Regions from separate parts of the Pectobacterium quasiaquaticum genome, predicted to be linked through region 3. Evidence: predicted binding sites of a transcription regulator. Region 3 holds the regulator's gene; each other region holds the start of a gene.
The links. The regulator CRP, encoded in region 3, controls carbon source genes, mostly activating them, when cyclic AMP is high. The targets are predictions, from matches to a motif close to ATGTGANNNNNNTCACAT.

Region 1 (4,435 bases), 790 kb from region 3:
GATAGGTTTCACACGCCTGTGTGATCATCGTGAGCGATTGCGTATGCAGCGATGTTAAGCGGCGATTGCTGTTCTGCCAGCGTGAAGACTCCAGCATCAGGCTACTGCGCATGCCATTTAACGCGGTCGTTTTACGCACCAACGCATGCCATGCCGTATCTATCACTTCTCTCTCCGCTCCACTCATGCTGAGTTGCAGTAATCGATACTGATCCACCAGCAGTTCACCGATACTGCGGTCAACATCCTGCTTGATCGAGCGCGGTGAGAACAGTAAATCCGCCAGAATGGCGCAGACGATGCCCAGTACAATCTCGCTACATCGCTCCACGGCAAACTGCGGCGTCAGCAGCGGTGTCCCCTGCGTCGACACAATAATAATCAGTGCGGTATAGCCTGCCAGCCCGAACACATAGGCGTTTTCGACTTTAACCAGTGAAGAAACCCAGGTGCAGAGGCCAGCCCAAATACAGCACAGCATCAACATCACAACCGGTGCGCGAACGGTCACGATAATGATGACAAGCGCGCCGATACAGCCGATAAAAGTGCCGACAACACGTAGCATACCACGATGGCGAATGGCGCCAGAAAATGGCTCACCGCCCGCAGCAAACGCCGGACCAGCGGCGACCAGCGCCGCCGTCAGCACCGACCAGCGCGGTGTTTCCAACTGGAGATGGAACCCCAGAAACAGGGACAGCACGATCGCGAAGCTCAGCTTGAAAGCGAAGCGCAAGCGCGCAAACTGTGGCGTCGTAAAGAACATAGAGCCTGTTAGCGACGGAGTTTTCATCATCGCCTCACTTAGCCAAACTCGCGCAGGCGATAAAGAAGGCGAATGAGCGGCGACGGTTTTTTGTCGTTGTTAACCTGCTCGCCGGTAATCACCACGGTCGCCGTAGTGCCAGCCGGATAGAGATCGCCCATTTGTCGATCGAGACGGATTTTTACCGGCACACGCTGCGCCAAACGTACCCACTCCAGATTGGAATCCACGTTAGCCAGACCTTTCGTGTTCGCACTGTTGCTGCTGTTATTCACACCAGCCGCCACGCTATCCACCGTGCCATAGAATATCTTTTCGCTACCCAACGGGGTGATTTCCGCACGATAGCCACGACGCACGCCTTCAAGTTTGGTCTCTTCCATGTACGCCAGCAGGTAAAACGAATTCTTTTTCACCAGTGCCACCGCCGTATTACCGCGTTCGATAAATTCACCACTTTGCACATGAAGGTTGGTGACCCAGCCGTCGGCAGGGGCATGAACCACGGTGCGCTCCAGCTCCAGTTTCGCCAATGACAATACCGCCTGCGCTTTAGCAAGCTGGTGCGTGACGGTTTCCAATGCATTACTGGACTGATCAATATTTTCCTGTGACATCGCACTGATGCCCAGCCGCGCCCGACGCCCTGATTCCCGGCGTTTTTCCGTCACCAGCGCCTGATAGTAGGCAACATCGGCTTCCGCCTGCGCCACGGCATGGTGGTAGCGAGGCTGGTCGATGACAAACAGCACATCACCTTTGTTTACCAGCTGATTGTCCGTGACGCGAACATCGGTCAATAACCCGCTGACATCTGGTGCGATCGCCACCACATCTGCGGTAAATTTGGCATCACGCGTCCAGGGCGATTCGGTATAAAACGCCCACACCCGGAAGATTGCCACAATGGCACACAACACAATCACCAGCGTAATAACTACGCGGCTTAGTTTTTTGATCAGCACAGCCTGCTGTCTAAACAAGGGTAAAAAGAACGCTTTCACAGACACCTCATAGACCGTAACGGAACAGTAAATAAAACAGACAGCAGAACAGCGCGCTGTTAAACAGCGCCGGATGCCAGACGAAGTCATAGATACCCGTCGGTTGCAGCAAGCGATTCACGACAAAAAACAGGGTGAGCGATACCAGCAAGACAAAAAATACGGGGGGAAATGACAGCCCGAACAGCACCATAACCGGGAGTGAACTCATCCTCTTTTCCTTTTTCTATTAGAGAGCGGTAGCGAGCAGGTGCGCTACCGGGTGGTAAATTATGTCGTCTGGCGCGGCCTTTCAGCACCGACGACAGAGCCTCATGCCGCAGGCGGGTAGCCAACGGATGGGATAGCGTTAAACTGATGAATAGCGATGTCAGCAAGGGCTGACTAACGATGGGAAATCAGCGTATTACTCTAATTAGGTAAATAAACACAATCATTGAATGGCTCTGTTCTGCTCAGAACCACCGGATAGGCTATATTATGGATGCTTATTATCACCTTATCTACATAGTGTGATCTAAATCACTTTTAAGCCAGAGTGAATAATGGAAAGACTAAAGAGTATGTCGGTGTTTGCCCGCGTAGTGGAATTTGGTTCTTTTACCGCCGCTGCCCGTCAGTTACAGATGAGCGTATCCGCCGTCAGCCAGACCGTCACCAAGCTTGAAGATGAGCTACAGATTAAGCTGCTTAATCGCAGTACGCGCAGCATTGGTTTGACGGAAGCGGGGAAAATTTACTACCACGGCTGTCGCCGCATGCTGCACGAGGCGCATGAGGTCCATGAGCAGCTTTACGCCTTCAACAACACGCCGATCGGCACGCTGCGCATCGGTAGTTCCTCCACGATGGCGCAGAATGTGTTGTCCACCATGACTGCCGCCATGCTGAAGGAATATCCCGGTCTATCCGTCAATTTGGTCACCGGGATTCCCGCTCCCGACCTGATTGCCGACGGGCTAGATATCGTTATCCGCGTCGGCGCGCTACAGGATTCCAGCCTGTTCTCGAAACGATTAGGCTCGATGCCGATGGTGGTCTGTGCCGCAAAAAGCTATCTGGCACAGCACGGCACGCCGGATAAACCGGCAGATATGGTGAATTTTTCCTGGCTGGAATACAGCGTACGACCCGACAGCGAATTCGAGCTGATCGCCCCAGAAGGCATTTCGACCCGCGTCACACCACAAGGACGCTTTGTCACTAACGATCCACAAACGCTGGTACGTTGGCTTAAGACCGGCGCGGGTATCGCGTACGTGCCGCTCATGTGGGTCGTGGATGAAATTAACCGCGGTGAAATCGAGATTCTGTTTAACCGCTACCACTCCGACCCGCGTCCGGTCTACGCGCTCTACACCCGCAAAGACAACCTGCCGCTGAAAGTACAGGTCTGCATTAACTACATGACGGAATACTTCAAAAACGTCGCCCTGACATATCAGGGCTATCGGCAGAATCATAGCGAGGAAAAAAAGTAGGTTTTGCAAAGAGGAAAATGCGAGGCGTTTCCCTCTTTCATACAAAACACATCCCGCTCCCAACATTCTTGCGCTATATCTCTTCCCTTCGTTCAGGAAAGTAAAATCACATGGATAACGTACGAATAAATTCGTACAATATAGATGAGGAATGGGATTCAAGGATGCCAAAAAGCAGCTTATTGTCTGTTTGCAGTCAGGTAATGTGCTGCATGAAGCCAGAGGGAACATCAGCACGAAGAATTTTCTGGCAACCGGACAAACATCAATAACAGAACTCATTGATATTATTTATCAATCTGCCGAGCCATCTTACTCCTCTTCACCACATCATTTTGCAGCGCATATTGATGTTCATATCATCCGTTGCCGCCATCGGGGAATACTGTGGTATATCAAATGGTATTTTACCGAGCCAGATTGTGTCTTTATTAGCGTCCATCATTGAGGCGATGACATGAAAATTTTCAAAGTCGGCGATACACAAGTCGCTCTCTGTGACACATGCCAGTCACTTGAAACTGCGACGTTTCAACTTAAAGACGTCCCGTTCAGCGATAATAGCGGCGTGGTGAGGCAGGTTTTGGTTGGCGTTTGCGAACGCTGCGGAAATGTTGCCATCATCCCCCATCAGTCGACCCCCATGATTAAGAAAGCACTGGATGTGCAGCGTAAAGCGCTGGAAAGTCGAGTGCCCGCGCACATGATAGACATCCTGAATCTGGCAAGTTGCGAATTAGGTGGGGAGCCCGATTTTATTCCCACGCTGATGAAATATTATCTGCACACGCTGGCAGCTGACCACGCAGCGGCAAAAGATATCCCGCGTTTTCTACAAAGTGATTTGGCAAAAGGAAAATCCGAGAAACGTCTTTCGCTTAAAGGCAGGCATGTCGCGACAGACATTGATGTACTCAAAACCGCGACAAATATCTCCAGCACCACAGATCTGTTAAAAGGCATTGTTCTCAAGATTAAGGAAGACGTTTTGGTACAGCGGGATGAAATACACATCAAGCAGCTCAAATCGATTATTGCCGCGGTGTCCTGATTGTGTGTTCCGCTACATAAAAAACCGCGCTAATAACGCGCGGTCTTAAAGGGAACTCAGGACTCAGAGCAAATTACGCGGTGCCGCCGACGGTTAGGCTTTCCAGCTTCAGCGTAGGCTGACCCACGCC
Region 2 (4,435 bases), 1.9 Mb from region 3:
GTTTATTCTGCGACCAAAGCGGCTTTCCTTAGCCTGTCAAAGACGCTGTCGAGCGAACTGATGGCGCGTGGTATTCGCATCAACGCGGTTAGCCCTGGGCCAATCGATACCCCGCTATATGACAAACTTGGTATTCCCGACAGTTATCGCAAACAAGTCAATGAGGAGATTGTCAAAAGCATCCCTTCAGGCCGTTTCGGTACGGCGGAGGAGATTGCCAAGGCGGTGTTGTACCTGGCTTCAGATGAGTCCCGATGGACCATCGGTAGTGAAATCGTCGTGGATGGCGGGCGTCTGTTGAACGACTGATCTGGCATGACGATTGGCGTGCGGTGTTTATCATTAGCTAATCACTGCGCCAGTAAGAAAGAGACAAATGCCTTGTGATGAGCAATAAAAAGCAGGTAAGTCGCCTTACCTGCTTTATCACGTTGTGACTGCTAGCAATGAGAACGTATGCTTTATTTATAAACTCGTACGTTATTTAGAACGCCATTCTTTATTTAGAACACATAATTTAGAACACATAGTTAAAGTTCACGCCGTATAGCCAGGCCTTACCTTTAGAACTGAAGTTGTAACTTGGAGAGCCAGCTCTATCAGAGAGAGGTTCGCTGATATCAACTTGCTTACCATGCATATAGGAAACGCCAATATCCACTGACGCGTCTTTATTGAAGGCGTAGGTGGTACCTGCGCTTAACCAGAAACGATCCTGATCGGGGATAGAGATAGAACGTCTGTCGGCTGGTATCGGGCTGTCATCAAACGCGATACCACTACGGAACGTCCAGTTATCGTCATGATAGTAGGTGGTGCCGAGTGCGAGACGGTAGGCATCACGGAAGCCTTCCTCTTTCTGGAACAGCGTGTTGCCAGTGTTACCTGTCGCTTTCAGTTCCTGGAAATGGCTCCAACTGGTGTAAGTTAGGCTGTAGTGAACCGCCCATTTCGGTGCAACACGGTGGTAGGCGGACGCTTCCCACATTTCTGGCAGATTGAGTGTCAGCTTACCGGGAATGGTTGCACCATTGAGGGCACCAGGTCCAGCGGACCGTTGGTTACTGTAATCGCCATTGAAATCGATATCGACTTTGGAACGATAGGTCAGGCCGAAGCGGTTATTTTCATCCACTTCATACAGAATCCCGGCGTTCCAGCCGTATCCCCATTCTTTACCTTCCAGACGAGCCATCTCTGAAGATGGACCAGCAACAGCACCCTGAGCGCCACCCGCACCAGCAGGAACATTAGCCAGTTCACCAGCGCGCCGAATAAATTTGGCATCGGCATAAACCGCGTTAACCCCTAAACCAAAACTGAAATGTTGGTTCAGGCGATATGCGGCGCTCAGGTTCAGGTTTGACGTCAACAGGTCGGTTTCACCGCCGATAGAACCTGCTGCATAGTTATCATTAAATTTAGTCGCCAGACCATAGTTAGTGGTGGCGGAAGCACCAATCGCCCACTGTTCATTCAGCGGCATGATGAAATGCAGGTTCGGCACCCAAGCGTGCGGCGCGATGTTTTTAGCGCTGGTATCTTGCCCAGTCAGGGAATTTTTCCCCTGAACATCGATATCTGGGTTGATATAGGTGACACCACCGGAGAAAGACGGACGGTCAAACATGGTCATGGTCGCTGGGTTACGGCTACCTGAGGTCGCATTATCGGCTACCGCACCTTCACCAGAAAACGCACGTCCCAGACCCGATGATGAGTATTCATTTAGCTGGAAACCAGCTGCGGACACATTTGCTGAAAACAGGGCCACCGCAACAGCAATTGTGGATTGTTTGAACAGGTTTTTCTGGTTCATGACCAAAACCTCTTTATATGCTTGTTATTTAACGTTGTTACACGGGGTAACAAGGGACGCGCATTGTAGGGGGCGCACTCAGCCTGACAAATCAGACCAGTTGCCAAAGTATAAGTGGGGAATACGACAATGTTGCATTTGTGTATTGGAAATATTTCCAAAATGATGCGAAATTTAGATCTGCTTAACGTTTTAGTTAATTTGTGTGAAGCGATATTACTCGATTTTTACTGCTGCATAACACCGTAATGTGATTAATATCAATAAAATTACGGTCGAGCATGAAGTGCTGGTACTGCTTTGGGATGAGGGAGTAAAATATAAGGAAGATAAAAATATTTGAACTGGATCATATCTCCCCGCGTTTTAAGAGGAAAGTAGCATGACGAACGTAATCAACAAATGCAGTGCTGAAGAAACCGCAGCCTGCTGCTGTGTCGATGTCGGCACAATTATGGATAACACGGATTGCACGGCGTCTTATAGCAACGTTTTCGGCGATCGTGCTGAGGCGGAAGCGGCACTGGCCGCCCTGACGGAAAAAGCGCGTGCGGTAGAGTCTGAACCTTGTGAAATCGCCAGCACGCTGGAAGAGGTAGACGGCGGTGTTAAATTGGACATCGATTTCTCGTTCAGCTGCCAGGCTGAAACGATGATTTTCCAGCTCGGCCTGCGTTAAGCTCATCTCTCACAGGAGCCTTGATTGGCTCCTGTGCTTTTCACGTATTGATCTGCATTTCATTATTACTCTCCAAATCTTGCTGTTTTCATTCCCGCCTATTATTCATTACGCAAAAGGTCACACTTTTGTGTGGCGCAGCTTTGCGTAATGTAACTATTTGGTTAACAATAAAATCAGGTCTGACCTGTTGTGCGCGTACTTTATTTTTGGTTAACGGAAGTATTTTTGGTTAACGGGAGTATTTTCGGTTAACAGGAGCGTTTATGAGCGAGGTATTACCTCTGATAACCCGCCGTGGCGATCGCATTGCGTTCGTGAGCGGATTACGCACCCCATTTGCTCGGCAGGCAACGGCCTATCATGGCGTACCTGCCATCGAATTAGGGAAGCTCGTCACCAGCGAATTACTGGTCCGCACTGGGATCGATCCTGAGTTGATCGAGCTATTGGTCTTTGGGCAGGTGGTCCAAATGCCCGAAGCGCCGAATATCGCCAGAGAGATCGTGCTCGGCACGGGCATGAGCGTGCATACCGATGCCTACAGCGTGTCGCGCGCCTGCGCCACCAGCTTTCAGGCGGTTGCCAACGTGGCGGAAAGCATTATGGCGGGTATGGTGGAGGTCGGCATTGCCGGCGGGGCGGATTCCTCTTCCGTGCTGCCGATTGGCGTCAGTAAAGCGTTGGCCAGAACGCTAGTGGATATGAACAAGGCTCGGACGCTGAGCCAGAAGTTGAAACTGTTAAGCGGCCTGCGCCCAAAAGATCTGCTGCCGGTTGCGCCCGCCGTGGCGGAGTATTCCACCGGGCTACGCATGGGCGATACCGCCGAGCAAATGGCAAAAACCTACGGCATAACGCGTGAAGAGCAGGATGAACTGGCGCATCGCTCACACAAGCTGGCGGCTCAGGCCTGGGAATCCGGCGTGCTGCGCGATGAAGTGATGACGGCTTACGTCCCGCCTTATGACAAGGCGCTGAGCGAAGATAACAATGTGCGTCATGATTCCGCACTGGATCAATATTCCCGCTTACGCCCGGCGTTCGATCGCCGACACGGTACGGTCACGGCGGCGAACAGTACGCCGCTCACGGATGGTGCGGCGGCGGTGTTGATGATGAGTGAGTCTAAGGCCAAAAGTCTGGGGCTCACGCCACTAGGCTACCTACGCAGCTATGCATTCAGCGCTATCGGTGTGCAGCGTGATATGTTGCTGGGGCCGGCTTACGCCTCCCCGCTGGCGTTGGCAAGGGCTGGCGTGACGCTGAGCGATCTGACGCTTATTGATATGCACGAAGCCTTTGCCGCCCAAACGTTGGCAAATCTCAAACTGTTTGCCAGCGATGAGTTCGCCCGTAATCAACTGGGTAGAAACGCCGCACTGGGTGAGGTAGATCGCGCTAAGTTCAATGTGTTGGGGGGATCCATTGCCTATGGACATCCCTTTGCTGCCACTGGCGCGAGGATGATTACCCAAACGCTGAATGAACTGCGCCGTCGTGGCGGCGGACTGGGGTTAACCACCGCCTGCGCGGCTGGCGGGCTGGGTGCGGCAATGGTACTGGAGGTGACGCCATGAACGATCAACAGCCTTTCTCCGTCACAACATCGTCTGCAATGGAAACAACATCGTCTGTGACGGCAAGCCCCTCAGCCTTTTCCCTAACGATTCGGTCGGACAATATCGGTGTGATTTGCATTGATGTTCCCAGCGAGAAGGTGAACACGCTAAAGCGCGAATTTGCAGAACAGATTCTTGCGGTCTTCGAGCAGGCGCGGCAGCATGCGACGCTCAGGGGGCTGATTTTTATTTCCGCCAAGCCTGATTCGTTTATCGCCGGTGCGGATATCACCATGTTGAACCAGTGCAGCAGCGCCGAACAGGCAGAAAATCTGGCGAAGCAAGGGCAGGAAACGTTCGAGCAGGTAGCCGCGC
Region 3 (4,435 bases):
ATCAACTGACGGAACATGGTGGGCATGTCGGCTTCGTCGGAGGAACGTTGCTGAAACCGGAAATGTGGCTGGAACAGCGCATTCCCAACTGGCTTAGCCCATTTTTGGACCAAGCCAGCGACTCTTTTTCTTCAGGCACCGTTTTTACTCAGGCACCCTTTGAATCAGGAATTTTTTATTCAGGAGAGATCGCGTGATTATTCCCTGGCAACAGCTCGATCCAGAAACACTGGATAGCATCATCGAATCTTTCGTCCTGCGGGAAGGCACCGATTACGGCGAACAGGAGCGATCGCTGGCGCAGAAAGTGGAAGATATCCGCGGCCAACTCCAGTCTGGCAAGGTGGTGTTGGTGTGGTCTGAGTTACATGAAACCCTCAATATCATGCCCCGCAACCAGCTCAATGCTGGAGGACATGCCCCTTATTGAGCATGGCGAAAGTCGTGAAAGAACGCGTCAAACATGCTAACAATGATAATAATTACGTCTTTTTTGAGGATGCGCGCAGGCCTTCGGTCTATGCGAACCTCGCGATCACGGAGTCACGCGTCTTATGTCACATCAGCATCCGATTATTGCGGTTACCGGCTCCAGCGGAGCGGGAACCACAACAACCAGTCTGGCCTTCCGTAAGATTTTCCAGCAGTTTGATCTGCGTGCAGCCCAGTTGGAAGGCGATAGCTTTCACCGCTATACCCGCCCGGAAATGGATATGGCGATTCGTAAAGCGCGTGATTCAGGACGCCACATCAGCTATTTCGGCCCAGAAGCGAATGATTTCAGCCTGCTGGAACAGTCGTTTATCGAATATGGCCTGCACGGGCTCGGTCAGACGCGTAAATACCTTCATACCTATGATGAAGCCATTCCCTATAATCAGGTTCCCGGAACGTTCACGCCGTGGGAGCCAATGCCGGAACCCACGGACATCCTGTTCTATGAAGGATTGCACGGCGGCGTAGTCACCGAACAAAACGACGTGGCACAGCATGTCGATTTACTCGTCGGCGTGGTGCCGATCGTCAACCTGGAATGGATTCAAAAGCTGATTCGTGACGTTAATGAGCGCGGTCACTCGCGTGAAGCGGTGATGGATTCCGTCGTCCGCTCAATGGAAGACTACATCACCTATATCACGCCACAGTTCTCTCGCACACACATCAACTTCCAGCGTGTGCCTACCGTGGACACCTCCAACCCGTTCGCAGCCAAATCGATTCCGTCACTGGACGAAAGCTTCGTCGTGATTCATTTTCAGGGATTGGACAATATTGATTACCCCTATCTGCTCGCCATGTTGCAGGGTTCCTTTATTTCGCACATCAACACGCTGGTCGTTCCCGGCGGGAAGATGGGGCTGGCGATGGAATTGATCATGGCGCCGCTGGTGCAGCGGTTAATTGAAGGGAAAACTATCGAATAAGCATCGAGATACACGGGGCGGCCATAGGGGTGAGGCCTCCCTACCGGAACCTCCCCTGTGTTTCCCCTAATAACAGGCTTAAGTGACCAGAATGAGTGCCCAGAGAAAGGGATTATTCCAGCACTCTAATTTCGTGGCTGTGCGTCACCTCAACGGCTTTACCCAGCATCAGTGCTACAGAGCAGTATTTTTCCGCCGACAGTGCGACGGCTCGCTCGACAACTTTGTCGGTCAACCCTTTTCCCGTCACGATAAAATGCAGATTGATGTGGGTAAATAAACGCGGTGCGTCAGACCGACGCTCTGACGTTAATTTCACTTCACAATCCGCTACATCGTTGCGGCCTTTTTGCAGAATCGATACCACATCAATCGCGCTGCATCCGCCTACAGACATCAACACCATTTCCATCGGACTGGGCGCTTTATCACCGGAATTGCCGTCCATCAATATCTGATGCCCTGATGCAGATTCGCCCAAAAACGTTAAGCCTTCAACCCATTTCACCCGTGCCTGCATGATGCCTCTCCACTAAAAATTTTTTGAAAATTTATACCGTTACTGTACAAAAACCAGCGTTAATCAGCGCTTTGTCATGCTGAAGCGAGACAACACAAGACACGTCCTTCAAGCTGTGTTAAAACGAAAACAGAATAGACCTTTTCTGGACAAACCCAGAAACGAAGAAGATGATGGCCTGGCCAGACATACCCCAGCCACGTTTACGGTGCGGCAAGGCAGCAACCGGAAAATAAAGGGTACAGTGGTTTCAGTATATTCCCTGACGTCATTCTGCCTAGACTGAATTTTATTTTTTTAGCAGTAAAACACGCCGTACAGGGAACTCTGACCCCTGTAATTTGCGCAGTGAATTACAACAGAGGATGATAGCGAATGGTTCTCGGCAAACCGCAAACAGACCCAACTCTCGAATGGTTCCTTTCCCATTGTCATATTCACAAGTATCCATCGAAGAGCACGCTGATTCACCAAGGTGAAAAAGCAGAAACGCTTTACTACATCGTGAAAGGCTCTGTCGCAGTGCTAATCAAAGATGAAGAAGGCAAGGAAATGATTCTCTCCTACCTCAATCAGGGCGATTTTATCGGCGAGCTCGGCCTGTTTGAAGAAGGTCAGGAACGCAGCGCATGGGTTCGGGCAAAAACCGCCTGTGAAGTGGCCGAAATTTCCTATAAAAAATTCCGCCAGCTCATCCAGGTTAACCCGGATATCCTCATGCGCCTGTCTGCACAAATGGCAAGCAGACTTCAGGTTACCTCTGAGAAGGTCGGCAACCTCGCCTTCCTTGATGTGACCGGCCGTATTGCCCAAACCCTACTCAACCTGGCCAAACAACCTGATGCCATGACGCATCCAGATGGCATGCAAATAAAAATTACCCGTCAGGAAATTGGGCAAATCGTTGGCTGCTCGCGTGAAACCGTGGGCCGCATTCTGAAAATGTTAGAAGACCAGAATCTGATCTCTGCACACGGTAAAACGATTGTCGTTTACGGCACTCGCTAAGCCCCTGTCGCTGTACCCTACCAATAAAAAAGCGTGAAGCCTCGGCCTCACGCTTTTTTTATGGCGAGCTTCCTGCTCGCCACCCTACGGGTCGTTGCTAACGCAACGTTGAAAAACGTTCCCTACGTTTTTTATGGCTGATCTTTTGAGAGCATAATCAGTCTGCTGCGTTAACGACCTGCGCGACGGCTTTAGCAAATTTTGCCATCCCCTGCGCAATATCCTCTTCATCAATGATCAAAGATGGCACAAAGCGGATTACGTTCGGCCCAGCCATCAGCACCATAAGCCCCTGAGCCGTTGCCGCCGCCAGAAACTCGCCCGCACGACCGTGCCATTGCGGTTTCAGTTCAGCCCCCAGTAACAGCCCCATACCGCGGATCTGTTTGAATACATCGTACTGCTGATTGATTTTCTCAAGCTCGCTGACAAAGCGATCGTGGCGATCCGCTACACCTGACAGCACTTCTGGCGTATTGATAATATCCAGCGCGGCTTCCGCTACCGCACAGGCCAGCGGGTTGCCGCCATAGGTGGTGCCGTGCACCCCAACCGTCATGGCCGATGCGATCTCTTCCGTCGTCAGCATCGCGCTAATTGGGAAACCACCACCCAATGCTTTAGCCGTTGTGAGAATATCCGGCGTAATGCCGTAGTGCATGTAGCTAAATAGTTTGCCAGTACGCCCCATTCCGCTCTGCACTTCATCAAACACCAGCAGCGCCTTGTGCTGATCGCACAGCTCGCGAACGCCTTGTAAAAATTCAGGCGTAGCAGGCGTAATCCCCCCTTCACCCTGAACCGGCTCAAGCACGACTGCACAGGTGTGATCGTCCATCACCGCTTTAACCGCAGCCAGATCGTTGAAGGGAACATGAACAATATCGGCAGGCTTCGGCCCGAAACCATCGGCATATTTAGGCTGTCCGCCGACTGAGACGGTGAACAGCGTCCGACCATGGAATGCATTGTAGAAGGCGATGATCTTGGTTTTATACGGACTATGGCGTTTAACCGCATAGTGACGCGCCAGCTTGAAGGCAGCTTCATTGGCCTCAGCACCGGAGTTAACAAAAAACACACGGTCGGCAAAAGTCGCATCAATCAATTTGCTGGCGAGGCGCAACGCAGGCTCATTAGTGAAAATATTGCTGGTATGCCACAGCTTTTCACCCTGCTGCTGCAACGCGTTCACCAATGCAGGATGACAGTGACCCAGCGCCGTAACCGCAATACCGCCGGAGAAATCGATATACTCGCGGCCGTCCTGATCCCAGACGCGACTCCCTTTACCTTTCACGGGTACAAACTTCGCGGGTGCATAAACTGGCAAAATCACTTTATCGTGAGTATCCCGTGTCACTGCTTTCTGCTCTGCTGCCATTTGCTGCCTCACTCTGCTGTCCATCATATCGGAATGAAAATATAGTCACTAAATATGCATAAAAAATCAATTTCAGGCAATATTAAATCGGCTACTGAG
Region 4 (4,435 bases), 1.9 Mb from region 3:
TCACGCAGTTTGTTCTGGTAAAAACCGCAGAACGTGCAGTGCGTCGCGCAGAAAGGAATATGCAGATAGAGCAGGCGTTTACGCGCAGGCACTGTCTGCTGCTTCAACGTCTGCCAACCGGCAGGAATCTGTTCTGGTGAAAGCGGCACAGGGTTGCGCCAAGGCATTGCCATACGTCGGGCGCCAAAAGGCTGCTCACCGGGCTCGGCATAATACGGCGTCAAATCGATGTTCATTAACGGCCCCCAAATAATCAATAAAATAAATTAAATGATAATTATTTTTATTTGGCAACGAGGAGAAAACGTAAATGAATGAGCTGAATTTGAATACAGCAAAATAATGACAGGGGTTAACAAACTGTTTTCTTTTGTGCAAACTGAAAATCATGCAGAAAAAACGTATCGCTATTTTATTTCAGAGGGTTACGGTGTATCCCTCTTTGTTTTCTTAACAAGTACGAAAAAAAAACAGCGTTTATTAAAGTTCGTTAATTTGAGTAATAAATACAGGCAGGATCGGAGAATACTTCCGTCCGATGGCATCGGCGAAAAGAAATAAACAGCGCAGAGAGAGAACGAAAGAAAGGAAAATAGCCGACCTTCAGGCCATGATTTAGGCCTGAAAGTCGGTATAGGGCTTACTGAATACCCTGACTGCGCAGGTAATCTTCATAGTTGCCGGTGAAATCGATCACTTTATTTGGCGTAATTTCCAGAATACGGGTCGCCAACGAGCTGACAAATTCACGGTCATGAGAGACGAACAGCAGCGTCCCTTCATACATTTCCAGCGCCATATTCAGCGATTCAATGGATTCCATATCAAGGTGGTTGGTTGGTTCATCCATCACCAGAATATTCGGACGCTGCATCATCAGCTTACCGAACAGCATGCGGCCTTTTTCACCACCGGATAACACCTTCACTTTCTTCTTGATGTCGTCCTGGCTGAACAGCAAACGACCGAGTACGCTACGCACGGCTTGCTCGTCGTCTTTTTCCTGTTTCCACTGGCTCATCCAGTCAAAAACGGTCAGCGTCTCATCGAATTCGTATTCGTGATCCTGCGCATAGTAGCCAATTTTTGAGTTTTCAGACCATTTCACCGTACCGCTATCCGGCTCGACATCACCGACCAGCGTTTTCAGCAATGTCGATTTACCGATACCGTTGGCACCCAGAATAGCGACTTTTTCACCCACTTCGATCATCAGACCCAGCTTGCTGAACAGCGGACCGTTATCAAAGCCTTTGCTCAGCGCTTCAACTTCCAGCGCATTACGGAACAGTTTCTTATCCTGATCAAAACGGATAAACGGGTTTTGACGGCTGGAGGCTTTCACTTCATCCAACTGGATTTTATCAATCTGACGTGCGCGCGATGTCGCCTGCTTGGATTTAGAAGCGTTGGCGCTAAAGCGACTGACGAACGATTGCAGTTCGGAAATTTGCGCTTTCTTCTTGGCGTTATCGGACAGTAAACGCTCACGAGCCTGCGTCGCTGCCGTCATGTATTCATCATAGTTGCCGGGATAAATACGCAGCTCGCCGTAGTCCAGATCCGCCATGTGCGTACAAACCATGTTCAGGAAGTGACGGTCATGCGAGATGATGATCATGGTGCTGTTACGCTCGTTCAGCACTTGCTCCAACCAGCGGATCGTATCGATATCCAGGTTGTTGGTCGGTTCGTCGAGCAGCAGGATATCGGGATCGGCAAACAGCGCCTGCGCCAACAGGACACGCAGTTTCCAACCGGGAGCAATCTCACTCATCAAGCCATAATGCTGCTCAACGGGAATCCCCACGCCCAGCAACAATTCGCCCGCGCGTGATTCTGCGCTGTAGCCATCCATCTCACCGTATTGCACTTCCAGATCGGCAACTTTATAGCCGTCGGCTTCGCTCATTTCAGCCAATGAATAGATACGGTCGCGCTCTTCTTTTACCGCCCACAGCTCCCCGTGGCCCATTATGACGGTATCCAGCACGCTGTATTTTTCAAAAGCGAACTGATCCTGACGCAGTTTACCCAGGCGCTCATTAGGATCGAGGAAGACATTACCGGCGCTCGGCACCAGATCGCCACCGAGAATCTTCATGAAGGTAGATTTACCGCAGCCATTTGCGCCAATTAAACCGTAACGGTTGCCGCCACCAAATTTAACGGAAATGTTTTCAAACAACGGCTTGCTGCCGAACTGCATGGTGATATTGTTGGTACTTAACACAGCACTTATACTCGAGTCGGAATGTGATTTGGCGCGCATTATGCCACAAGCGCGCGACAGGATCGCGGTTAGTTTTGAGTAATATTTAAGCGATAGCGCATACAGGAGAGAAATGCGATGCCGATAGTACGTCGTTTCAAACAGGTCGACGTTTTTACCCAACAGCCTTTCAAGGGCAATCCGCTTGCCGTCATTATGGAGGCGAAGGGATTAACCGATGCGCAAATGCAGGAGATCGCTCGCTGGACAAACCTGTCAGAAACCACGTTTGTCCTGCCAGCCACCAATCCTCTGGCTGATTACCACGTACGCATTTTTACGCCAGAATCGGAAATGCCCTTTGCCGGACACCCTACGCTAGGCACCGCGCATGCTCTGCTGGAAGAAGGATTGCGCCCTAAATCCCCAGGTCAGTTAGTGCAACAGTGCGGCGTTGGCTTAGTGCCAATTAATATTAATGATGACGGCAGTCTGGCTTTTCACGCGCCGCAGGCCACCATGGTTCCGTTTGGTGATGAGCATGTGCCACTGCTGGAAAAAACGCTGGGCATTACTGGTTTGGGTAGTGCTGCTATCGATAACAGCTACCCGCCCACTGCGGTGCACATGGGCATTCGCTGGCTGGTGATTCGTGTCGACAGTGCCGACACCTGTCTGAACATCACACCGGATGCAGACGCGCTCTCAGCCGTGCAAAACCTCAGCCAGACTAATGGCATCGCTATCTACGGCCCGCACGATAACGCGACGCCAGCCGATTATGAAGTTCGTGCGCTCTATATTGAACGTGGCCATCTCAAAGAAGATCCGGTTACCGGCAGTGCCAACGCTTGTCTGGCAGTGCTGCTTCGCCAACAGCATTCTATTAATAACGTCACCGCGCCACTCAGCTACCTTGCACGACAGGGCACGATGCTGAACTGCGATGGCCGCATTACCGCCACTTACCTAAACGATGAACCCTGGATCGGCGGGCACAGCGTCACAATCGTTGACGGTACTTTGCAGGGGTAAGGGATTTTATGGAAACGCCATTTGTCGATATGTCAGTTATCGATGCTCTGTATGAACTACGGCATCCACCACATTTGCGTCTGACGATACAGGAAGAGCGCGATGCCGATACGCTCTTCACCCTGATTCAGCAGGAAAAAGCGCGTCTGCGGCGGACGTTACCCTGGCCGGATTCTGTTAAGACCGTCTATGACACACGTGAAACCATTCGCGCCAATAGAAAGGCATTCTTCGACAAAACGGCCGCTGTGTACGTTATCCGCTGGGACGATGCGCTGGCTGGCATCGTCTCCTTCAACACGATTCAGGATAAAGAAGGCGTCATCGGCTACTGGATCGCCGAAGCCTTTGAAGGTAAAGGCATCGTTTCTCAGGCTGTCAGTACACTGATAGCCGCCTATACCGATGCGAATCTCGTTGGGCGCTGCGTCATCAGAGCTTCAACCGCCAACACGCGTAGCAACGCTGTCGCTCAACGGCTTGGCTTCCGCTTTCACCACACGGAGAAAGACGCCGAGCAGATTGGCGAGCAGTGGTTCGATCACAATATTTATCACTATCCCGCCTGATATGCCCCCGCATGCTTTCCACCACCTGATGCGCTGACCTTCCGGCTGCGTATCAGGTCCTTTCGCTCCACGGCGTGTTTCACTTATCGTATCGTTATATTTTTGTGACTAACATCACAAAAATGTTGAAATCCGATCTCATCTTCGCTACCATTAAAAACGTGATGAACATCACACTTAACTAACCCGTTAGAGGAGTCTGATAATGAAAACTTTTCGCAAAATCAGCAAATTCTTTAAAAGAATGGGAGATGTTTATGTCAGTTACTGTGAACGTATTGGGTCAATCATCAGCCCGTTCTGATTGTGATATAAACAATCTCTAAAGCCGCCTCCTACAGGCGGCTTTTGTTTTTCAGCCTCTCTTTCACCCTGCTCATCCCTCTTTCCTTTTTGTCTACCCACACGTCGCAGATTTGTGCAGCACGCCGTATGCCTGAACATTCTCTTTAAAAAACAGCTCAATGCGTTTTCCTTTCACGGCAAAACCATCTATTGGGTACAAGGAATGCCGGAGAAAGAGGATAAGATTCAGGGCTAGAGGATATCGTGAGATGTAGCGGGTAACCCCGCTACATTATTCCCAGAAACTAGATTGCTAGGAACTAGCGCTTAGCCA

Region 1: a site for CRP is predicted at 2,284-2,301, ahead of aaeR (HTH-type transcriptional activator AaeR). Genes of this name have one in related genera too.
Region 2: a site for CRP is predicted at 2,157-2,174, ahead of IG609_RS06310 (YfcZ/YiiS family protein). Genes of this name have one in related genera too.
Region 4: a site for CRP is predicted at 2,255-2,272, ahead of IG609_RS06605 (ABC-F family ATPase). Genes of this name have one in related genera too.

Annotation. Positions count from the first base shown of each region.
Region 1 is NZ_CP065177.1:294,245-298,679, reverse strand. Features, by position in the region: gene aaeB (p-hydroxybenzoic acid efflux pump subunit AaeB) at 1-796, opposite strand, end outside; gene aaeA (p-hydroxybenzoic acid efflux pump subunit AaeA) at 808-1,773, opposite strand; gene aaeX (p-hydroxybenzoic acid efflux pump operon protein AaeX) at 1,781-1,984, opposite strand; gene aaeR (HTH-type transcriptional activator AaeR) at 2,319-3,254, shown strand; gene IG609_RS01360 (hypothetical protein) at 3,406-3,702, shown strand; gene IG609_RS01355 (hypothetical protein) at 3,712-4,305, shown strand; gene tldD (metalloprotease TldD) at 4,379-4,435, opposite strand, start outside.
Region 2 is NZ_CP065177.1:1,376,360-1,380,794, forward strand. Features, by position in the region: gene IG609_RS06300 (SDR family oxidoreductase) at 1-309, shown strand, start outside; gene fadL (long-chain fatty acid transporter FadL) at 518-1,819, opposite strand; gene IG609_RS06310 (YfcZ/YiiS family protein) at 2,202-2,498, shown strand; gene fadI (acetyl-CoA C-acyltransferase FadI) at 2,765-4,078, shown strand; gene fadJ (fatty acid oxidation complex subunit alpha FadJ) at 4,075-4,435, shown strand, end outside.
Region 3 is NZ_CP065177.1:3,971,801-3,976,235, forward strand. Features, by position in the region: gene IG609_RS18200 (hydrolase) at 1-197, shown strand, start outside; gene IG609_RS18205 (YheU family protein) at 194-430, shown strand; gene IG609_RS18210 (phosphoribulokinase) at 555-1,424, shown strand; gene IG609_RS18215 (OsmC family protein) at 1,537-1,944, opposite strand; gene crp (cAMP-activated global transcriptional regulator CRP) at 2,320-2,952, shown strand; gene argD (bifunctional acetylornithine/succinyldiaminopimelate transaminase) at 3,110-4,336, opposite strand.
Region 4 is NZ_CP065177.1:1,440,746-1,445,180, reverse strand. Features, by position in the region: gene hutW (heme anaerobic degradation radical SAM methyltransferase ChuW/HutW) at 1-236, opposite strand, end outside; gene IG609_RS06605 (ABC-F family ATPase) at 641-2,233, opposite strand; gene IG609_RS06600 (PhzF family phenazine biosynthesis protein) at 2,351-3,247, shown strand; gene IG609_RS06595 (GNAT family N-acetyltransferase) at 3,256-3,816, shown strand; gene elaB (stress response protein ElaB) at 4,422-4,435, opposite strand, start outside.